DNA from 3 places in the Blautia intestinihominis genome. Region 2 is predicted to be linked to each of the others. Evidence: riboswitches for the same ligand, from Rfam matches in the RefSeq annotation. Region 2 holds a riboswitch; each other region holds the start of a gene.
What was found. Region 2 has a riboswitch for cobalamin ahead of WMO75_RS00510 (sirohydrochlorin cobaltochelatase). Riboswitches for the same ligand answer to the same signal wherever they lie in the genome.
Positions count from the first base shown of each region.

Region 1: linked by a shared signal. The riboswitch ahead of WMO75_RS02845 (cysteine-rich small domain-containing protein) and the one ahead of WMO75_RS00510 (sirohydrochlorin cobaltochelatase) in region 2 are both predicted to bind cobalamin.
Region 3: linked by a shared signal. The riboswitch ahead of WMO75_RS16830 (ABC transporter substrate-binding protein) and the one ahead of WMO75_RS00510 (sirohydrochlorin cobaltochelatase) in region 2 are both predicted to bind cobalamin.

Region 1 covers NZ_JBBMEI010000005.1:30,483-38,515, reverse strand. Annotated here, with positions in the region: gene WMO75_RS02855 (glycyl radical protein) at 1-1,680, opposite strand, end outside; gene WMO75_RS02850 (phosphatase) at 2,019-2,732, shown strand; gene WMO75_RS02845 (cysteine-rich small domain-containing protein) at 2,855-3,136, opposite strand; cobalamin riboswitch at 3,503-3,694, opposite strand; gene nudC (NAD(+) diphosphatase) at 3,903-4,751, shown strand; gene WMO75_RS02835 (glycerate kinase family protein) at 5,063-6,184, shown strand; gene WMO75_RS02830 (diguanylate cyclase domain-containing protein) at 6,331-6,711, shown strand; gene WMO75_RS02825 (CdaR family transcriptional regulator) at 6,708-7,784, shown strand; gene WMO75_RS02820 (glycoside hydrolase family 3 protein) at 7,790-8,033, opposite strand, start outside.
Region 2 covers NZ_JBBMEI010000001.1:124,293-132,325, reverse strand. Annotated here, with positions in the region: gene WMO75_RS00540 (spore coat associated protein CotJA) at 1-48, shown strand, start outside; gene WMO75_RS00535 (spore coat protein CotJB) at 45-329, shown strand; gene WMO75_RS00530 (manganese catalase family protein) at 333-956, shown strand; gene WMO75_RS00525 (NUDIX hydrolase) at 1,314-1,817, shown strand; gene WMO75_RS00520 (Na+/H+ antiporter NhaC family protein) at 1,827-3,119, shown strand; gene thiE (thiamine phosphate synthase) at 3,125-3,775, shown strand; cobalamin riboswitch at 3,830-4,027, shown strand; gene WMO75_RS00510 (sirohydrochlorin cobaltochelatase) at 4,160-5,527, shown strand; gene WMO75_RS00505 (hypothetical protein) at 5,619-6,236, shown strand; gene WMO75_RS00500 (Ig-like domain-containing protein) at 6,368-8,033, opposite strand, start outside.
Region 3 covers NZ_JBBMEI010000086.1:1,236-9,268, forward strand. Annotated here, with positions in the region: gene WMO75_RS16825 (hypothetical protein) at 1-549, shown strand, start outside; cobalamin riboswitch at 625-824, shown strand; gene WMO75_RS16830 (ABC transporter substrate-binding protein) at 1,021-2,583, shown strand; gene nikB (nickel ABC transporter permease) at 2,639-3,586, shown strand; gene nikC (nickel transporter permease) at 3,591-4,418, shown strand; gene WMO75_RS16845 (ABC transporter ATP-binding protein) at 4,430-5,212, shown strand; gene WMO75_RS16850 (ABC transporter ATP-binding protein) at 5,205-6,176, shown strand; gene WMO75_RS16855 (MATE family efflux transporter) at 6,176-7,531, shown strand; gene WMO75_RS16860 (cation transporter) at 7,790-8,008, shown strand.

The sequences.
Region 1 (8,033 bases), on a different contig from region 2:
TGCCATATTTGCGATACCGAAGCCCTGCGGTCCTGTGAAGTTGTAGATCGCGCCGCCTTCCTGAACGGAAAGTCCTCTGCTGATGCAGTCATCTACCATACAGGATTCAAATGGAAGCGGTACACGTTCTGCGTGTGCAACGTCGATCGCATTATCTGCATTTACAAGAAGGGAAATACAGTATTCCATCTGTTTCTTGTATGCGTCATAAAATTCCTCGAAGGTTGTCATCTTGGTGACATCGCCTGTCTGGATACCAACAAGCTCGCCCTTGTCCATACCATTGGAGAATACAAGTTCCAGCGGGCGGCACATATTGAAGAATGCTGCGTCATGCCATCCATCTGTCTTGCCGGCTTTCTGCGGTTCTACACATCCGATGATGTTGTATTCTCTGGCATCTGCAAGAGTCAGTCCTCTGTTCAGAAGTGCCGGGATGATAACTTCATCATTATAGTAGGCCGGAAGTCCGATACCTGTTCTTGTAAGCTCGGCTGCCTTGATCAGCAGTTCGTGCGGGGAGCCATTCCATACACGGATGGAAAGGGAAGGCATCGGCAGGTGTACATGCATAGATGCAAGGATACACATAACAGAAAGGTCATTGGTAACATCATTTCCGTCCTTGTCCTGACCACCGACGATCAGGTTCTGGAAAAGGCTGTATCCTGCAAATCCCTCTGCAGAAGCTGCATCACGGACTTTGTTGAGGTCATTCAGTTTGACCCAGATACAGTCAAGAAGTTCCTGTGCGGATTCTCTGGTGATGATGCCCTTGTCAAGATCTGCCTTATAATAAGGATACATATACTGGTCAAAACGTCCAGGGGAAATGGAATGTCCGCTGGATTCAACCTGAAGGAGCTGCTGTACAAACCAGAAGGACTGGCATGCTTCATAGAAGCTTGTTGCTCCATTTGCCGGAACACGGCTGCAGTTCTGTGAGATCTGCAGAAGTTCCTGTTTACGTGCAGGATCGGTACACTCTGCTGCCATCTGGGACGCAAGCTCTGCATAACGCTCTGCGTATTCGATGACTGCCTGGCAGGAAAGGATGACTGCCTTAAGAAAATGTGATTTCTTGACGTAATTGCCGTCTCCAACCTGACATCTGTCGAGTTCTGCCTGTGCTTTGTCGATGATTCCCTTGTAACCGATTGCAAGAACTTCTTCATATTTAACAGTTACATGTCCGACACCGTTGTAAAAATAGTTGCCTGGTGTAAAAATATTGTGTTCGATTGCTCTGATTGCTTCCGGCGCCATGTAGGAGGTTGCAAGTTCGCTGGAGGTTTTGCCCTTCCAGTATTTATGTACTTCTCTTAACTCCTGCTTGGTCTCCTCAGCAATGTAAAACGGGTCTGCGCTCCTCGTTTCAACCGTATCCAGTTCATCCTCCAGCCACTGGTAGGAAAATTCCGGGAAAGTCTGACATCCTCGCGGTGCGATCGTGCTGCTTCCAACAATCAGTTCGTTGTCACGGATGATGATCGGGATATTACGGAGAATGTGGGCAAAAGCTTCTGCACGTCTGGTGATCGTAGGCTGTCCCTCTGTGGCCTTGTACGATTCTGTGATAAGCTTCGCCCTTGCAGATTCGATAACCGGCATGTGGGCATAAAGTGCCTCAACCAGTTTCGGAATTCTGGATGACTTTGGAATATCTGTGGTATTAAACATCTCCACACTTCTCCTTTCTTATGGTGTCTCAAACGCCATATCTCATATGTATCAGCGGATGTGCCACTGGCACCTTCAAAAGGCGCTATGACGCCACGATTCATATAGAATCATTATACTCTACCCACCCTCGCATGTCAACGGAATCCAACAGTATTTATCGGTTTTTTGTGCGGGTTTTGTTGTGGTTTTTGTTTGTTTTGTGTTGGTTTTTATTTGGAATTTGATTTTTGAGTTGACTTTTGGATTTTGAACTGCCATACTGAAGTCAGTATAGTTTTTGTTGCTGTAAATGAAGTTGGCAGTGACAATTTTTTCTGATCAGAGGAGGAACAAAAATGTATCTTTCTGATGTACATACACATTCAATCGCAAGCGGGCACGGAACGACCTGTACTGTTTCTGATATGGCAAAAGCGGCTTCAAAGAAGGGCCTTAAACTGCTCGGGATCACAGACCATGGACCTGGCACACTTGCCGCGGGAACTTCTTCTTATTTCAGAAGTCTTTCTTATTCTCCCAAGAAACGCTTTGGGATTGAATTATTGTTTGGAGTTGAACTGAATATCCTTGATGTTGATGGACATGTAGATTTAAGTGATGAACTTCTTGACAAACTGGATTACGCGATCGCGAGCATGCACGCGCAAAATTATAAGAGTGGTTCTGTAAAAGAAAATACAAGTGCTTACCTGAACGCTATGAAGCATCCCTGCGTCAAAATCCTCGGACATTGCGATAATCCGCATTTTCCAGCAGATTATGAGACACTTGCAGTCGCAGCAAAAGAATTCGGAGTGATCTTTGAAATCAACGAAGCCTCCCTCGCCCCCTACGGCTACCGAGGAGACACCCGAGCCAACAACCGCGAGATCCTGCGCTGCTGCCGCAAATACAACATCCCGATCGTCCTCCCCAGCGACAGCCACGGCACAGAACACATCGGAGACTTCACCTGTGCCGCCGAATTCGTGCATGAAGAAATGTTCCCGGAGGAACTGATCTTGAATAATCAGATTCCAAGGTTGAAAATGATATTAGAAGAGAGATAATGAGTCTCCCACACACCGGTCCCTAATCTGCCGCCCTACGGGCGGCGTTCAGGGGCCACACCCCGGTGAGCGAATGTCATCCGTACAGGAGGTGTTTCTCCGTAGGCGTCCCCATTCCTCACCTACCCCATCTTCTTCATCAACTCCACCAACTCCGCATACTTCCCAGTCACATACCCATAATTCTTCCTCTTATGCGGCAGCTGACAATCCGTGCAGTCCTTAAATCCCTTATCCGTAAACTTAAAATTCCCGCCACATTTATCACCCAGTGCATACAACGGGCAATAACAAAACAGACAATTAAAGTTCTCCGGGTCTGCCCCTTTATGGCATGGAAAATATTCACACTCCTTATTGCTGAAATAGGAATAATGTTTCCCTTCCCAATACGGTTTCTCCATAATATTCACCTCCATCCCCTTTTCATCCTATTATATCCTATAAGAAGATATAAAAAAAGCAGCTATGATCAATGTCATGCTGTCATTCAAACATTCTTATAGAGGATTTGCGATGCTGCTCCGGGGTAGACAATGAATCCGTTCAAATATGCGGAGGGAACGAATGCATCCGAAGCAGTATCGCCTGCCATTTAATCATACCCTTAATGGGTTACCATGCTCTGCGGCGGCCACCGCAATTACAAGCATGAGGTATAATTCATACGAACAGGCGAATTCCATAAAAAAATGCCTGCTTCCAATAAGCAGACAACACTCTGGGACTGCGGATATCCCTAAGTTGGTTGTTACACTTTACACGGAAGTTTAACCTCGCCATACAAAGCAGGTTTCCTGACTTCAGGATCATCGCTTGCCTTCCCCTTCTCATACTATGTACAATGGGATAATGAAGGTTCGCTCCTCTGTTACAGTGACCGGATCGCTCAGGACTCTCACCTGATTCCCTCTTCTGACTGCTACGCGGACACAGCCAGCACTTCATATGTTCAATATGGAATTATACTGACATTATAATAGCATACCCTTTGGTCATTGTCAATAGTATCTGATACTTTTTTCACAAATTCATAAGTAAAAAGTTATAATCTCTTTTCACACCCGTTTTTTCTCTGTGTTGCATTTTTTCTGCGTGTGTCCTATACTGAATTATATTTTCCGGTCCTGCATGACCACTACGTAGTTATCACCAAAAGGAGGATTTTTTATGATTCAGGATATCGCACCGCATACTTATCACAATGAATATAAACCAGTCACACCGGATGGCAACAGCATCATTCTCGCTTACGAAAATGGAAAGTGTTTCTTCCATAAAAAAGAAGATGACGTTTCCATCTCTCTTCCACGTTTTCGCGAACTGGAAGGAAATGTAAGCGATCTGTACGAAAATTATATCTATCTTTTTTCCATTGATCAGGAACGTTTTTATCTGATCCCGGGACTTGATACATCCCTGCTGCCGGGCTATGAATTCCATGAAACAAGAGAGCTTCGTTATGTCCAGCCACAGTATCTTGCTTTCGCCACAGTCACTGGATATCAGCTCTGGTTCTGGTACAAAAATCGGCGTTTCTGCGGATGCTGTGGAAAACCAATGAAGCATGACACAAAAGAGCGTATGATGTACTGCCCTTCCTGCGGCCGTCGGGAATACCCGGTACTTATGCCGGCTGTCATCGTCGGCATCACAAACGGTGACAAGATCATTTGTTCCAAATATGAAGGCCGGAGTTTTAAACAATATGCTCTGATCGCCGGATTTGCAGAAATTGGGGAAACCATTGAAGAGACCGTCCAGCGTGAGGTCATGGAAGAGGTCGGCCTTAAAGTCAAAAATCTTCGTTATTACAAGAGCCAGCCATGGTCCTTCTCCGGCACTTTACTTTTCGGATTTTTCTGTGATGTAGACGGAGATGATACTCTCACGGTGGATCACGAAGAGCTTTCCATAGCACAGTGGTTTGAGCGTGATCAAATTATCGGTCAGGACAACAACAGCAGTCTTACCAACGAGATGATGATGGTATTTGCTGCTGGAAAAGAACCAAAATAAAGAATAGACAAACGTGGTATCTGTTTTTACAAGCAGACACCACGTTCAGACTATCGCATTATACTCATCATGCAGATCTGCACTTTACAATTCTTTTATCCGCTTCATTTCAAATATTTTGTTATATAGTATATATATTTCGTAAATTTATCTTTATTTTTCAGTATCAAAGACATATCTTTTTCATCCCGCACATGCTATAGTAACATCATCAAAGCTGTTCAGTTCCTCCAATCACCTTACACATTTGCGTTTACTGCCTGAGCAGCTTTTTCAAAAAAACATTCACATTACCAACAGGGGGTTTTGTTATGAAAGTTGTAGTTGCTGTTGATTCATTTAAAGGAAGCATGACTTCCATGGAAGCCGGCATGGCTGTCAAAGCCGGCGTTCTTGCCGCACATAAAGATGCAGAAGTGATCGTCAAACCACTGGCTGACGGCGGCGAGGGAACTACGGATGCCCTGATCGAAGGGCTGAATGGAGAACGTGTCGATGTCACAGTTACCGGACCTTATCATGAACCGGTCAACGCATATTATGGTTATCTCAAGGACACCAACACTGCTGTCATGGAGATGGCTTCTGCCGCCGGGATCACGATCTCCGAGCAGAAAGATCCTATGATCGCTACCACTTACGGTGTCGGTGAAATGATCCTTCACGCCATCAACAAGGGAATCCGCAATTTCATCATCGGAATCGGCGGCAGTGCTACCAATGACGGTGGGATCGGAATGCTTAAGGCTCTTGGATTTACTTTCCTTGACAAAGACGGTCAGGACACCGGCGAAGGCGGACAGGCGCTTGCCAAAGTGGCTTCCGTCAGACTTTCCGACAATGCTGAGCTTCTCTCCCAGTGTAATTTCAAGATCGCATGTGATGTCACAAACCCGCTCTGCGGCTTCCAGGGTGCCACTTACATCTATGGTCCGCAGAAAGGCGTTACTTCCGAAATGCTTCCGGTCCTCGATGCCGGAATGGAAAACTATGCAAAAGTTACCTCACAGACCATCGGAAAAGACAACATGAACGCATCCGGTGCAGGTGCCGCAGGCGGACTTGGTTTTGCATTCTTAAGCTACTTAAACGGAGAACTGACTCCTGGCATCCAGCTTATCCTGAATGCTGTCCATCTTGAGGACGAAATGAAAAACGCCGATGTTGTCGTAACCGGTGAGGGTCGTCTGGATCATCAGACCGCCATGGGAAAAGCTCCTGTAGGCGTCGCAAAACTCGGCAAAAAATATGGTGCAAAAACCGTCGCTTTTGCAGGAAGCGTCACAAAAGAAGCCGTTGCCTGCAACGAAGCCGGTATTGATGCATTTTTTCCGATCGTCCGTGGAATCTCCACCCTCAGTGAAGCCATGGATCCGGCTACTGCCAAAGCCAATATGGCTGCAGCGGTGGAACAGGTATTCCGTCTGCTTTAACTTTGTCCCTTTTCTCCCTTTGCCCGCTGGTCCCTCTCCCGTATGCCAGCGGGCTTTTTTGCGTATAAAACTGGTATTTTGGCGGCTGATTCGTTATAATATGAAGAACGGGTTTTTTACTATATAAAATAATGGGGTATTTTATCATGAAAAAAATAGCACTTATCACAGACGGCTGGAAACGTTACGTTACCTATGCCTGGGTAGAGGGATACCGCCGCATTGCTTCCGTTCTCCGGCAGAACTGTCCTGTCGGTTCCATATGTATGCGCTATGGTGGCGACGAGTTTGTATGTGTCGTTCCTGATCTTGACATAAGAAAGCTTCATCAACTGGAACAAAATATCCAGCACGCTCTGGCTGAACTTTCTTCTGCCAGTCATTTCTCGTTTCCAATTGAAGCAAGCATTGGCAGTGTCATCGCTGACGATCCTGTATTCTCTCTCAATGACTATATCAATCTCGCCGACCAGAAAATGTACCAGACTAAAAAAGCCCACAAAGCAGCACGAGGAGCAACACCATGACACCTTACATCACCAGAGCACTCGCACAGCAGATCGTAGATACCGTCCGGGATCTGTGCGGACAGAACGTGAATTTCATTGACTGTTCCGGGACGATTTTTGCCAGCACAGATGCGACACGCATCGGGACCTTTCATGAAATCGGACAGCAGACGGCCGAGCGCGGTACTGTGATCGAAGTTCGGGAAAATGACCGTTTTACCGGCACACAGCAGGGTGTCAATCTTCCTGTCTACCATAATCACAAGATGATCGCCGTCATCGGTATCACCGGAAATCCCGATGAAGTACGCAAATATGCCAAACTGGCTGAACGGATCACCCGGCTTTTGATCCGTGAGAAGGAACTGGACGCTTTTAACCGCACAGAATCTGACAAAAAAAGCTATATCCTGCGCGGGCTGATCGACCATGAGGATATCCACCCGGATTATCTCAGAGAAAATCTAACCCGGTGGAACATCAGTGAAAAAAAGTCCTGGCAGCTTCTTCGCCTGAAAATCCATTCTGACGATGGACCTGTACTCTCCGCTTCTCTGGACACTGCCATCTCCCGGCTTTTTCAGAAGCTTGACAGCCAGCTTTTTACTTTTGTGTACCCGGATGAGTATCTTGCTGTCATCGAGGACAAAGTTTTCCACCGACAAAGACAGATTCTGGTGGATTTCGCACTGAAATATACAGGCACTCTGTGCATAGCTGTGGGAAACCCGTCCTTGATCCATGAGATCGCAGATTCTGCTTTTTCTGCCGAGATCGCGATGAAATCCATGCCCGCCGGATGTAATTATGCAGAGGCTTCCTCCCTGGATCTGGAACTGATCCTCGCCTCCATAAACTCCCGCAACAAAAAAGTCTTCCTGGAGAAAACCCTCGATAAGCTTTCTCCGGAAGACCTTGAATTACTTCGTATTTACTTTTCCTGTGACATGTCCCTCAAAAAGACCTGCGAGGAAACGTATCTGCATAAGAATACGATCCAGTATCGGCTCAATCATATCCATAAGAAATGCGGATACAACCCGCGGGAGTTTCAGGATGCTGTGCGGCTGTATCTGGCACTGAAGATGTAACAATTCTATGCCAGCTGACTGATCAGTTTAAGAATCCTGCCTGCACAGGAACGGATTTCTTCTTCTGTAAGATCTCCGTTTCTGTATGCTTTACGAATACTCTCGGCATCTTCTGCATTTCCAGGCATGATAATGTCATTTCCTGCCGCAGCACATTTCCATGCAACACTTCCATCTTCCGGTACGGTTGTATTCCAGTCAGACATGATAACTCCATCAAATCCCCACTCTTTCCGGGCAATTCTGGTA
Region 2 (8,033 bases):
CCTGATCTGTGCAAACCATTTTGCGGAAAGCGAGGTGGCAGACGATGATGTGTCCGAATCAGTGCACCCCAAAAGAAAAACTCCTTCAGCGGATCAATGAGGTCAGTTTTGCTGTCAACGACATTCTTCTCTATCTCGACACGCATCCATGCTGTCAGGAAGCACTTGCATTTTATCAGGAATGCGCCGCCGAGCGCAGGAAACTGATGAAAGAATACGCCCAGTGCTATGGACCTCTCACTGTCGATGATGCACTGGAGACAGACGGCAACACCTGGAAATGGATGGAACAGCCATTCCCATGGGAGCAGGAAGGAGGGTGCAGATAGTCTATGTGGAATTATGAAAAAAGATTGCAGTATCCGGTAAATATCAAGACTCCGAATGCAAAGATCGCACAGTATATCCTAAGCCAATATGGCGGTCCCGACGGGGAGGTCAGCGCATCTCTCCGTTATCTTTCCCAGCGATTTACGATGCCGAACCGTATGGCTGCCGCCGTCTTAAATGACATCGGTACGGAGGAACTCGCACACCTCGAAATGGTCTCTACCATCGTTCATCAGCTCACACGCGACCTCTCAATGGAAGAGATTGAAAAGAGCGGTTTCGGGCCGTACTATATTGACCATACAGTTGGTGTCTGGCCGCAGGCGGCGGGCGGTGTTCCGTTTAATGCGTGCGAATTCCAGAGTAAAGGTGATCCGATCACAGATCTGTTCGAAAACCTTGCTGCCGAACAGAAAGCCCGCTCGACTTACGATAACATTCTCCGCGTAGTACGTGACATTCCGGAGATTGCCGACCCGATTAAATTCCTGCGTGCAAGGGAGATCGTTCATTTCCAGCGGTTTGGGGAAGCTCTCCGAAGCATTCAGGAAGAACTGGATGCCAAGAATTTCTACGCATTTAACCCAAGTTTCGACAATCCATGTAAAGCCTCGTGTAAAAGTTGAATGAAATAAAAAGTGTCTGGCACATTGACACCAGGCTTAGAATGTAGTGAGAAATGGTGCTGGGCTTATAACTGGCGCCATTTTTCCTTAATAAAACATAGCATCTCACAAGTTATTCCAAGGCAAAATGTCTTCATAATAGAGTTTTGCCCCGGAAAATGAATAACCGGTTAAATCCGATGCCGATAAACTGCCTGAGCATTAAAAAGGAAGAACTGCCAGATTTTGAACCATGTTTTTCCAGGCTATAAATCTGAATTCCTTGTCATTTACACTTTACTCTGGTAAAATAAAACCGAAAAAAATCCCCGCCAGTAGAAGCAGGGACAAAAAAGACAGACAGGGAGAGAAAGATAAATGGAATACTGGGATATCTACGATGAAAATAAACAGCCGACAGGCCGCACAATGAAGAGAAACGACTGGTGTCTGAAAGACGGGGAGTATCATCTGACCGTGCTTGGTGTTGTTGCAAGACCGAACGGCACATTCCTGATCACCAAACGAGTTATGACAAAAGCCTGGGCTCCGGGCTGGTGGGAAGTTTCCGGCGGCGCGGCACAGGCAGGAGAGGATTCCTATGAGGCAGTGCTCCGTGAAGTAAAAGAAGAAACCGGTCTGGATGCAAGAAACGCAGAAGGCGGTTATCTTTTTACCTATAAGAGAGAAAATCCGGGCGAGGGCGATAACTACTTTGTAGACGTTTACCGCTTTGTCATGGACATTGATGAGAAAGACCTGACACTGCAGACGGAGGAGACAGACGGACACATGTTTGCAACTCTGGAACAGATCCAGGCATTTGCAGCAGAAGGCAAATTCCTCCATTACGACAGCATCCGCAAAGCCTTCGAGATGTAGGAGGCTGCCATGGAATTTGCAGTATTAGGGCTGTTTTGCGGCATCCTTATTCTGTGTATTGTATGTAATGTTTCTATTATATATGCATTACTGGCAGGTTTCGTGATCTTTGGCTGTTATGCAAAGAAAAAAGGATTTTCAGTAAAAGAGATCCTGCATATGGCGGGCGAGGGAATCTGGAAGGTCAGAAACATCCTGATCACCTTTATGCTGATCGGAATGCTGACCGCACTCTGGAGACAGGCAGGAACGATCCCGGTGATCATCTGCTATACGATCCATTTTATAAAACCATCGGTCTTTCTTCTGATGGTATTTCTTTTGAACTCGCTGGTTTCGGTGCTGACCGGAACTTCGTTTGGGACAGCGGCAACAGTAGGCGTTGTCTGTGCGACGATGGGCTCTGTCCTTTCGGTATCTCCGTGGCTCTGCGGCGGTGCGATCCTTTCGGGAATCTTTTTTGGTGATCGCTGTTCACCGGTCTCGACCAGCGCCCTTCTTGTGTCAGAACTGACAGAGACCAGCATTTACAGGAACATCAGAAATATGCTCCGCAGTGCACTGATCCCCTTTGTACTGGTCTGCATCCTGTATACAATGATCGGAATGAAGACTTCCCATACACAGGAACTGCCGGATCTTACCGGAGTTTTTCATCAGGAATTTCGGATCGTCTGGTGGACACTTCTGCCGGCACTGGTGATCCTGGCTTTGTCCGTGGCGCAGCTCGGAGTCAAAATCTCTATGCTTGCAAGCATTGCCGTGGCACTTGTCTTATGCGTCTGGATACAGGGGATGCCGCTTATGGAACTCCCGCACATCCTTATCTTTGGCTTTCACAGCGAAAATGCAGAGATCGCTTCCATGCTGGATGGAGGAGGGATCGTTTCCATGCTGAGGGTCGGTGCGATCGTGTGTCTTTCCTCATCCTATTCAGGGATTTTTGAGAAAACGGGGATCCTCGACGGGATCCAGGCGACCGTAGAAACTCTGGCACAAAAAACATTTCCGTTTCTTGCGATCCTGCTCACATCAGCAGCAGCCAGCGCGATCGCCTGCAACCAGACACTTGCGATCATGCTGACACAGCAGCTCTGCGCCAGAACAGAACGAGACAAAGAAAGGTTTGCGAATGACCTGGAGGACAGTGTCGTGATCCTTGCACCAATGATCCCATGGTCGATCGCGGGGGCAGTTCCGCTTACGGCAGTCGGTGCACCACAGAGCAGTATTTTATTCGCGTTTTTCCTGTATCTGCTGCCGCTTTGCAGGGTATTGGATGGAATTCGGAAGAAAGGATAAGAAAAATGAAATTTACAAGAGAACAGATAGCAAAAGCGCTGAAACTTTATGTCATTACGGACCGAAGCTGGCTGAAAGAAGACGAGACACTTCTTTCTGTCTGCGAAAAGGTGATCCAGAACGGGGCAACCTTCCTTCAGCTCCGAGAAAAAGAACTGGGTGCAGAAGAGACAAGAAAAGAAGCCATAGAACTTCAGAAACTCTGCCGCAGGTACAATATCCCCTTTGTAGTGAACGACAGTGTGGAAATCGCATTGGAAATGGATGCGGACGGTGTACATGTCGGTCAGTCAGACATTAAGGAAAGAGACATCCGTGCCATGATAGGACCGGACAAAATCCTCGGGATGACAGCCAAGACTGTTGAACAGGCGATCGCAGCCGAAAAAGCCGGAGCAGATTACATCGGAACAGGGGCGGTTTTTGGCAGCACGACAAAGAAAGATGCCAAATATCTTTCCATGGAAGAACTGAAGAAGATCGCAGCCTCTGTCAGTATTCCGGTCGTGGCGATCGGCGGGATCAACAGCGAAAATGTCTCACAGCTTGAGGGCAGCGGAGTCAACGGTGCAGCCGTGATCTCGGGGATCTTTGCAGCGGAAGATCCGGCAGCAAAAACAGCACAGATGAGCAGGCTGACCGATATATTTTGTTAAAAATAGCCCAAATGTATTGTAATTTGTCAAAAAATATGATACTGTATAGAAAATTGAATAAAGAAGATAACAGGTGCCGAGGGCATTGTTCATGAGGTTAAAAGGGAAACAGGTGAGAAACCTGTACGATCTCGTCACTGTAAGCACGGAGTACGGTTCTGTATGCATTAAGCATGATCACTGGGAAACTGGGAAGATAGAACCATATGTTGAGCGGCAAGTCAGGAAACCTGCCTGTTGTCTGGTACGGGAATATGGATTCCAGATCACGAGTAATTGGTCGTACCGTTTTTTGATAGACCACTTACCCCTTTTTTGAGGGCTTTTTTTGTGTGCAGGATTCTGTTCAGTTTTCGTACTGTAATGTCAAAGGAGGACAAAAACATGAAAAACAAAACTGTAAAAGCACTTGCAACACTGTTAGCGATCACAACTGTATCTATGATGGGTACAGCAGGAGTTATGGCTTCTGACAACACCGCAGAGGACACTGCAACAGAGGCAGCAGCAGATGACGCAGATGACGCAGAAGCAGCAGACGATACAGCAGAGGCATCTGATGATGACCAGGCAGCAGCAGACAACGTTGCAGCACTGATCGACAAGATCTACGTTCAGGAAAGAAACGACACAACAGATGAGGACTGTAAGGCAGCCAAAGAAGCATGGGATGCTCTGACAGACGCACAGAAAGAACTGGTAGAAGGTGAAGAAGCAAGCCCGGAATATTTCGGACGTGACACAGGCGATGCTTCCAAGGATGACCCACGCAACCAGGATGAGATCGGTGAGAACGAACTTCTTGTTGTAAGCTTTGGTACTTCCTTCAACGACAGCCGTGCACAGGATATCAAAGGAATCGAAGATGCTCTGGCAGCAGCTTATCCGGACTGGTCCGTAAGACGTGCTTTCACAGCACAGATCATCATCAACCATGTAGAGGCAAGAGATGATGAAGCAATCGACAACATGGATCAGGCTCTTGACCGTGCAGTAGCAAACGGAGTTAAGAACCTTGTTGTTCAGCCTACACATCTGATGCATGGTGCTGAGTACGATGAGATGGTAGAAGTAATCGACAACTACAAAGACAAATTCGAATCTGTAGCAATCGCAGAGCCAATGCTTGGTGAAGTTGGTGATGACGCTACTGTGATCAACGACGACAAGAAAGCAGTTGCACAGGCTATCACAGATGAAGCTTGCAAGGTAGCAGGATATGACAGCATGGAAGCAGCCGCAGAAGACGGAACAGCATTCGTATTCATGGGACATGGTACTTCTCATACAGCAAACGTAACATACGATCAGATGCAGACACAGATGGAAGACCTTGGATTCACAAACGCTTTCATCGGAACTGTTGAAGGTGAGCCGGAAGACACCGCATGCGAAGAAGTTATCGCTAAGGTTAAAGATGCAGGCTTCAAGAAAGTCGTTCTTCGTCCGCTTATGGTTGTAGCTGGTGACCATGCAAACAACGATATGGCTGGTGATGATGAAGATTCCTGGAAGAGCCAGTTCGAGGCATCCGGAGCATTTGACAGTGTTGACTGCCAGATCGAAGGTCTTGGGAGAGTCGCAGCAGTTGAGGATCTGTATGTAGCACATACAAAAGATGCTATCGATTCTCTGGGAACAGCTGATGATGCAGCAGAAGTAACAGATGACACAGAAGAAGCTTCTGATGATGCAGCAGCAGAGGAAACAACAGACGATGCAGCTGATACTACAGAAGAAGCAGCAGAATAATAAAGAAACAGTTTTTATGTAAGATAACGGGGCTGCCCGGGAGGATCTAGGTCTTTCCGGGCATTTCCTGTAAAAGCAGGAGGAAAATATTATGAAACGTTCAGTGGCAATGATGGCATGCGTATTAAGCGGAGCACTTATGTTTGGAAGCTTTACGCCGGTTCTGGCAGAAACAGAAGTCAAGTCAGTTTCTACAGCAACAGCAGATGCCAAGAAGGATGATGCCAAGGCTGATACAACCGATAAGAAGGACGATGCAAAGGATGCAGTTCTGGAAGATGGCACCTACAGTGCTGAGTTTGACACAGACAGCGGAATGTTCCATGTAAACGAAGCAAACGATGGCAAGGGAGTCCTGACAGTCAAAGACGGTAAGATGACACTTCATGTAAGTCTGGCTTCCAAAAATATCGTAAATCTGTTTGTGGGAACAGCAGAGGATGCACAGAAAGATGGTGCAGAACTTCTCCAGCCGACAACAGATACTGTTACATACAGCGATGGAATGTCAGAAGAAGTTTATGGTTTTGATATTCCGGTTGAAGCTATTGACGAAGAATTTGACCTTGCCCTGATCGGAAAGAAAAACAAATGGTACGATCATAAGGTAAAAGTCACCAATCCTCAGAAAGAATCTGATGAGACAGCAGCAACAGAAGAGACGAAGGACACTTCAACAGACGATACAAAAGAAGCGTCAGAGAAATAAAATTGTCTTTGGACAAAACGATAACCAAATATGCAGTACAATAAAAATATCCTGTACGGATCCAGTGTCATAACTGAACCCGCCAGGATATTTTTTTATGTAGTAATATCGATCAGTGAAACTGAGGGATATTATTTGATGCGGATCTTGAATGTTGCTTTCTTTCCAGATCCGTCTGTTGCTTTGGCAGTGATGGTAACTGTACCTTTTTTGCCTTTGATGGTTTTGACTTTACCGTATTTGTCAACGGTAGCAAGTTTTGTATTGCTGGAAGACCATGCAAGTGATCTGTTTGCGCTTCCGCCCTGAGAAGTAACGGCTGCGGTTACTTTTGTGGACTGACCGTTGGTAACGGTAGTTTTTCCGGAAAGCCTGATGCTCTTTACAGAACCTTTCATGCAGGCAAGGGTGATTCTTGCATATTTCTTGCTGCCATCTTTTGCAGTAGCTGTGATGGTGACTTTTTTGCCGCCTGCATTTTTGTTGAAGGTTACAATACCGGTAGAGCTGACAGTTGCGATTCTGGTATTGCTGGATTTCCAGGTTACTGCTTTGTTTGTTGCATTGGAAGGAGTGATTGTAGCTCTGAGCTGTACTCTTTTGCCTGCTGTGATGTAGCGGGAAGGAGCAGCTGCAAGTTTGATGCTGGTTACTTTGTAAACTGGGTTGGCAACAGTAACTTTGCATGTTGCTTTTACTTTTCCTGCCGTAGCGGTGATCACAGCAGTACCTGCTTTCACTGCTTTTACAGTACCGTTAGCGGATACAGTTGCAACTTTGGTATTGCTGGATTTCCATACAACTTTGTCTGTTGTATTGGAAGGTGCAACAGTGGCCTTTAATGTAAAGGACTTACCGGTAGTGATTTTTTTGCTTGTAGCATTCAGCGTAACTTTGGCAGCGGCTACAGGTTTCTTAACCAGTGCTTTTACAGCTGCTGTAATATCAGAAGCCATCTTGTCAACATCGGCCTGCTGGTATACGGTACAGTTTTTGTTAACTGCGTCTACAGCAGCTCTTACAGCAGCAACCGTTTCGTCAGTGTAGATGGAGAGATCCTTTGGAACAGCAGCCAGAGCCGCATCTACAGCGGTGTAATCAGCAGCAGCAACCGGTGTAATGGTAAGTGTGCCATTTGTCTTGCTTACATTGAAGACACGCTCATACCAGGTACCATTTTTTACAGAATGGAAAGAGAAGATTACTTCTTTGTCAAGATAATCTGTAGTAGCTTCTCCACCCATAGCGTTTGCCTTCATATTGAAAGAAACTTTGCGGTCTGTGATGTCAGCCGTTGTTTCAGCTTTTGCTGCATCTTTGGCAAAACCGATAAATACTTTGTCAAAGCTGTCGCTGCCCATGGTCAGGTGAAGGATTTCCTTATAATTGTTAGAATTTGGTCCGCCGATGGTTTCAAGAGAAGCAGCAGCAACGTTGAACATCTTAACGCTGTTGTCAACGGTCAGATCTTTTGTATGATCGTAATCACCGGTAACTAAAGTAGCAGCGTCTTGATCGATCACAGCCTGGCGAGGATAGAAAGCTCTTTTCAGAGAGTTCTTGCCTTCTTCATATTTGGTAAGGTAGCTGTTGGAGATAGCTACGATCGGAAGGTATGTCTCGCCTTCTGCTACAGGGACAGTAAACTGCCATTTACCGTTAACTTCTTCACCGGCGATCCAGTTGTCTCTGTTATCACCATTTGCAACAGCTTCTTCATAAGTACCTTTGTACAGATAATGATAACCTGTTCCGTGAAGGGTAAGGATGAGATTGCCGTCTCTGAGAATAGCTTTT
Region 3 (8,033 bases), on a different contig from region 2:
GAAGAAATTGAAACAGGCAGTGACATTAAGATTACTCTGGTTCCGGGGTATCCAAAAGATCACCTGGATGAAAAGCTGGCTGATTCGCTGAATACAGGAGATTATAATGTTATTCTGAGTGTAGTGAGCGCAAGTGATTTTATCAAGATAATTGATGCTTATGAAGAAGAGAACAGTACAGATGTATTGTTGGGTTCCATTGACTGTTTTACAGAAGATACATACGAAATGTTTAATAAAAAGGGATATAACGGCAAGGAAAGAATCGACTATCTTGTAGGAAAATACGGTGCTATCGTTGCACCATCATTTGTTGCCATGAAAAATGCTCTGGAAGGCTTTGCAGAAGATTACCGTGAAGATGGAAGTGCTTTCCGGCTGCAGCAGTCATTCTGGACAGCGGATTCAGTAGATGAGTTTAATAAGCAGTATGCGTTATCTATTGGAATGTATGATAATACATATAGTGTAGAGGACATGATGGAAGTTCTGAAATCCTATACACCGGAAACAAATTTTGAGAAATTCCGGAAATTTACGGAAAAATAGATAGAAAATAAGAGTCTAAAATAATTGACGTATACATGATGGTATGTTATGCTAGATGAGTATTCATACGGTCATTTAATGATTTTAGAGATAAGTTCAGACCAGCAGAAGCGTCCTGCTGGTCTGATTAAAAGGGAAACCGGTGTAAATCCGGTACGATCCCGTCACTGTGATAGTTGGTTTTCAGCTGAATGCCACTGGAAGATATTTTTCTGGGAAGGTGCTGAAAATGGGTAAGCTTAAGTCAGGAGACCTGCTTATTTCTGGTAAAAGAGATTCTTGCGGACGACGAGAAATCCTGCTTAAGAGTTACAACTTCATGTGTTGCATATATATGTTTGATTCTTTAATGGTAAGATTTCGTGACGGATGTGGGAGCATCTGTCTTTTTTTTCGTTCAAAATCACAGGAATGGACAGTATGAGAAGGAAGAAAAACAACGAAGAAACAAAAAAAGAAAGGAAGTAAAGGATGAAAAAAACAAAAAGAGAATTACTTGTGTTAGCAGCGGCAACAACAGTTGCATTATTAATGGGAGTTACTGTACAGGCGAAGGGTGATGAGAAGGTTTTAAACTTCGGATGTCAGATGTACACAGATGGATGTGTAAACAGTGCAAATGATGAAAACAGTGGATGGAATGCTATGAGATATGGTATTGCTGAAGCATTATTTAAATTCGATGACAATATGGAAGTTATCCCGTGGCTTGCTGAGAGTTATGAAGTAAATGACGAGCATACAGAATGGACGATCAAGCTGAAAGACGGAATTAAATTCTCTGACGGATGTGATTTAACTCCGACAAAGGTAAAAGAGTATTTTGATCACATGAAAGAGGTAGGACCTTCCGGATCTGCCAAACCGGAGAAATATCTGGAATTTGAAGCAGAAGTTACTGTAGATGATGATGCAAATACTATTAACATCAAAACAAGCAAACCATATGCAAACCTTGTAGGACAGCTCTGCCACCCAACTATGGGAATCACAGATGTAGAACATATTGAAAACTACGATAATGGAATTATTGGAACAGGTCCATACAAGATTGAAGAATTCAATGGTGTAGGTGTTGGTTATACATTAGCTGCAAATGAGTATTATCGTGAAGATGTTCCATACGATAAGATCAATCTGCTGTTCATGGGAGATAACTCCGCAAAAACAATGGCTCTCCAGAGTGGTCAGGTAGACTTGGTTGAGAATATCACAAATGTAGCAGATATTCAGGATTTCCAGGACAGTGATGACTTTACTGTTGATATTGCATCCGGTGTACGCTGCGGATTTGCATGGATGAACTTTGATGGTGTTCTTGGAAACAAAACACTTCGTCAGGCAATCCTGATGGCAATTGACTATGATACAATCTGTAATTCCAGAACAATCGGTGGACTTTATACACCAGGATTTTCCGTACTGCCATCTACTCTGAACTATGATTACGACAAACTTGAGAATCCATATACCTATGATCCGGAAAAAGCAAAACAGATTCTGGATGATGCAGGAATCGTTGACACAGATGGAGATGGAATCCGTGAACTGGATGGCCAGAATATCAACCTTAGATATATTTCTTATGAAAACCGTCTTCTGAATGACTTTGCAGATGCTCACGCACAGTATCTTGCAGAAATCGGCATCGGTGTTGTTCCTGAATACGGAAGCTCAGATGATCAGTGGAGTAAACTTGCAGCACTGGATTATGACTTTAATAACAATAACTGGATCACTGTTGGTACCGGAGATCCTCTGGCATATATGGCTAACTGGGCAACTGATACCAGCTACTGCGCATACTCCAACCCGGACTATGATAAGTTATATGAAGAATTAAAAGGTGAAATGGATCCGGAAAAGAGAAAAGATCTGATCTTCCAGATGCAGCAGATCCTGGTAGATGATGCAGCGGTTCTGATTGATGGATACTACAACTCATCTATGATCTACAGTAAGAAAGTTGGTTCTGCACATATCCATACAGCAGATTACTACTGGCTGTCAACAGAAATTACTCCTGCAGAATAAGAAAAGTCTGCGAATTGTGAAGTTACTGAATAGTTACAAACAGAAATAAAAAGAGGTGTCTTTTTTGAGTAAAAAGCAAATAATCAAGCGTTTATTACAGATTGTGATCGTATTGATCGGTATCAGCTTTATTACATTTGCACTGACCTTTATGTCACCAGGTGACCCTGTACGAAACATGTACACGGCAACCGGTGTAATGCCTACTGAAGAAATGGTTCAGGAGACACGCGAGGAACTTGGTCTGAATGATCCGTTTCTGGTGCAGTATACCAGATGGCTTAAGAACTGTCTGAAAGGTGACTTTGGCAAATCATACAGCTTAAATAAACCAGTTACAGAACTTCTTGCAGCCAGATTATGGCCGACTTTGAAACTTACATTAATGGCCATGATCCTTATGCTGGTTATTTCTGTACCTTTAGGTATGTTGTCTGCCATATATAAAGATAAATGGATCGATTATCTCGTCCGGGGAATTACATTCCTCGGATGTGCGATGCCTAACTTCTGGGTTGGACTTCTGTTAATGCTGGCATTCTGTGTTTATATCAATGCATTTCCGGTTATCAGTTCTGCGGGAGACTTTAAGAGTCTGTTTCTTCCGGCTTTGACACTTGCGATTGCAATGTCTTCCAAATATACCAGACAGGTAAGAACAGCGGTGCTGGATGAACTGAGTCAGGATTATGTGATCGGTGCACAGGCAAGAGGAGTAAAGAAATCAAAGATTATCTGGGGCAATGTATTTCCAAATTCATTGCTTCCGCTGATCACAATGTTTGGTCTTTCCATAGGATCACTTCTTGGAGGAACCAGTGTTGTAGAAGTAATCTTCTCTTATCCGGGTCTTGGAAACCTTGCAGTTTCAGCAATCACATCCAGTGATTACAATCTGATCCAGGGATATGTATTATGGCTTGCCCTGATTTATATGGTCATTAACCTGATCGTTGATGCATCTTATGTTTATATTGATCCACGTATGCGTTTAAAGGAGTAGAATCATGAAAAAGAAAAACAGATTTTTAGCAAATAAAACTTTTGTCGTGTTTTCTATTCTTGCAGTCTGTATTATTCTGACAGCAGTATTTGCACCGGTGGTAACCAGAGGGGTTGACCCGTTAAAAGGTTCTCTGGTAGATGCACTGCTTCCGCCATGCAAGGAACATATTTTTGGAACCGACAAAATGGGCAGGGATATTTTTTCAAGAGTTATTTATGGAGCACGTGCATCTCTGTCAGCAACCTTTGGTGTTGTTGCCCTGATCTTTCTGGTGGGAACTGTTACCGGAGTCCTTGCAGGATATTTCGGAGGTGTCATTGATGCTGTTATTATGCGAATTGCAGATATGATGCTTGCTTTCCCAGGACTGGTACTTGCTCTTGCTGTTGCAGGTATTATGGGCGCAAGTATCAAAAATGCGATCATCGCTATTGTAGTAGTAAGCTGGACCAAATATGCGCGTCTGGCACGAAGCCTGGTTATGAAGATCCGTGACAGGGATTATGTATCAGCAGCGATCGTTACCGGTTCCAAAACACCGTATATGCTGTTTCGATATATGCTTCCAAATGCACTTCCTACACTGATCATTACTGCTGCGACAGATATAGGTTCCATGATGCTGGAACTGGCAGCAATGTCCTTCCTGGGATTTGGCGCGAAGCCGCCGGCACCGGAATGGGGTTATATGCTGAATGAAGGAAGAGCGTGTATGCAGTCCGCTCCGTGGCTGATGATCTTCCCGGGTCTTGCTATTTTTGTAGTAGTTGTTGTATTTAATATGCTTGGGGATTCCATCCGTGATATCCTCGATCCAAGAAATGAGTAGGAGGAATAAACATGCTGAAATTAGATAATGTGACAATCTCCTACAAAAATGTTCCAACTGTTCAGAATTTTAATCTGGATATGAAAGAGGGACAGATCGTTTCTCTGGTAGGAGAATCCGGAAGTGGAAAAACCACTGTTATCCGTGCTGTTCTGGGACTTCTTGCAGGTGGCGGTAAGGTCACAGAAGGAAGTATTACATTTGAAGGAGAAGACCTCTTATCCTATACACCGGAACAGTGGAGAAAACTTCGTGGTTCTGATATTTCCATGATTTTTCAGGACAGTGGTGCAATGATGAATCCGACACGTAAAGTCGGAAAAGTATTCACAGAATATATTCTTACTCATGAGAAAATTTCCAAAAAAGAGGCATGGAGTAAGGGAATCGCAATGCTGGAGCGAATGAGACTTCCGTCTCCGGATAATATTATGGAATCTTATCCTTTCCAGTTATCCGGTGGTATGAGACAGCGAGTTGGTATTGCGATGGGAATGACTTATCAGCCGAAGCTTCTTCTTGCAGATGAACCGACTTCTGCACTGGATGTAACAACGCAGGCACAGATCGTGCGTCAGATGATGAAGCTCAGAGATGATTATCATACAGGCATTATTGTAGTAACCCATAATCTGGGTGTAGCTGCCTACATGTCAGATTATATTGTTGTAATGAAGAACGGAAAAATGGAAGACCAGGGAACAAGAGAGTATATTCTGAAAGAATCAAAGAATGAATATACCAGAAAACTTCTGGAGGCAGTTCCATCCCGGGGAGGTGAACGATATGTCTGAAAAAAGAGAAGTAATACTGGAAGCGAAACATGTAACCAGAAGATTTGCGGCATCACATGGACGTACTCTGCTGGCGAACAATGATATTAATCTGAAAATGTATAAAGGTGAAACACTGGGTCTGGTAGGAGAATCCGGATGTGGTAAGAGTACATTTATGAGATTTCTGGTTTCTCTTGATACACCTTCAGAGGGTGAGATTCTGTACCGCGGTACAGATATCACGAAATTAAAGGGAGAAGAACTGAGAAATAACCGTCAGAACATTCAGATGGTATTTCAGGACCCGACCTTATCTTTTAATCCGAAAATGAACATTCGTGATATTGTGTGTGAGCCTTTGATGAATTTCAAAAAGATTAAGAAATCGGAGAAGGATGCTGTCTGCAGAAAACTTCTTGAAATGGTAGAATTACCAGGAGATTTTGCAGATCGTTATCCTCACAATATGAGTGGTGGACAGCGTCAGCGTGTTGCGATCGCGAGAGCACTGGCACTGGAACCGGAGATCGTTGTTCTGGATGAAGCAACTTCAGCTCTCGATGTTTCTGTTCAGAAAACCGTAATTGAACTGATTACAAAGCTTCAGAGAGAAAAGAATATTACATTTGGTTTTATCTGTCATGATATTGCACTGGTTCAGCTGGTGGCACATCAGGTGGCTGTTATGTATCTTGGAAACCTCGTAGAGGTTCTTCCTGGAAAAGACCTCGATATGAAAGCGATGCATCCATATACAAGAGCACTGATGGGTGCAGTATTTGATATTAATATGGACTTTTCCAAACCAATTGAGAGTATTGAAAGTGAAGCTCCGAGCCCGTTGGATCTTCCACAGGGATGCCCGTTCCAGGGAAGATGTGAACATTGCATGGATATCTGTAAAAAGGAGAATCCACATCTTATAGAAGTAGAAGACGGTCACAGTGTTGCCTGCCATTTGTTCAAAAAAGGTGGCAGATAATGAAAAAAGATAGTCTGATTTCTGGAAATATAGGAAAAGCATTATTACTTTTTGTACTTCCACTGATTGCGGGAAGTTTGATTCAGCAGTTGTACACAACGGTTGATGCGGTTATTGTTGGTCAGTTTACCGGAAAAATCGGACTTGCAGCAATTGACTCTGTGCATACACTTTTTAAGTTTCCGCTTAACTTTATGAACGGACTTGCAACAGGTGCAACGATTATGATCTCCAGATATTTTGGAGCAAAAGATAAAGAAGGACTGCATTGTGCAGTGCGGACAGCTCTTTTACTCGCCGGTATTCTGGGAATTGTCTGTGCTGTAGCCGGTGTAATTTTTTCTCCATGGCTGCTTGATATCATGTCTGTTCCGGAAGAAGTCCGTGCAGGATCACTGATCTACTGCCGCATTTATTTTGGCGGAATATGGGCAATGATCCTTTATAACATGATGGCTGGAGTCCTGCGGGCATTTGGAGACTCTAAAAATCCTTTATATGTACTGGTAGTATGCAGCGTGGTAAATATTGTTGCAGACCTCATGATGGTAGGGCTTTTGCATACCGGTGTTGGAGGTGCGGCAGCGGCTACTGTACTTTCGCAGATTGTAAGTGTGGTACTTACTATGCATTTTCTCAGAACTTCTGATTTCCTGGAAGAAAAGATAGGAATCAGAACAATGAGAATCTGCAAAGAGCATATGGGAATGATGCTAAACAAAGGTTTTCCATTGGCTCTTCAGTCTATGCTGTTTCCGATTGCCAATTCTATTGTTCAGGCAAGTGTCAACACAATGGGAACTGACAGTATTGCGGCATGGGGAATCTGTGATAAACTGGATTTACTGATCTGGCTGATCGCGGATTCTATGGGACCTGTACTGACGACATATACCGCACAGAATCTCGGTGCCGGTAAGACGAAGAGAGTAAAGAAAGGAGCACTGATCGGTACTGGGTTATCTGTAATCGCAGTAGGAATTATCAGTCTTGTTCTTTACTTCGGTTCAGGACTGATCGGACCGTTATTTATTGATCAGAAAGACGTTCCGACACTGATCCCGCTGGTTGTAAGATATATGCAGATGATGGCACCTTTTTTTGTATTTTATGCAGTTGCAGAGGCGCTTTCAGGAGCCTGCTGTGGTCTGGGTGAAACGCTGGTACCGATGATTACTACATTACTTACAATTTGCCTGTTTCGAGTAGTATGCATTTTGCTTGTTTTACCGTCATTTAAAACAATGGAATGTATTGTATGGATCTATATTGGATCATGGGTTGTGTCCGGTGTTACTTTTGCTGTTTTATATCTGGCAAAGGTCGAAAAATTCTACCATAAGAAAAGTAAATAAAAAGATTATAATCATTTCGCAAATGATAGATGAGACAGAGGGTGCAGCAGGAAGAAGAATCAGACGGTATCCTCTGTTTTTATATCATAGGAAATGATTCCGTAATGTTCCTATGATATAAGAATTTGATATTTGCAATTTTTTTAACAATAAGTTATTGACAGAGAATAAAAAGCTGTTATAATAAAATTAACAAATGAACAAGTGCTCATATGATGATGTGAAAATCTATTCATGAGCCGGAAAGGAAAAAATACAATGAAAAAGACTTACAAAATCGACGTAGACTGCGCAAACTGTGCAAACAAAATGGAGGAAGCTGCTAAGAATACAGCTGGTGTTAAGGATGCAACAGTAAACTTCATGATGCTGAAAATGATCGTTGAATTTGAAGAAGGACAGGATCCGAAAGCAGTTATGAAAGACGTTCTGGCAAACTGCAAGAAGGTAGAAGACGACTGCGAAATCTATCTTTAATTCAGGAGCGATTCCTGTTGATGAT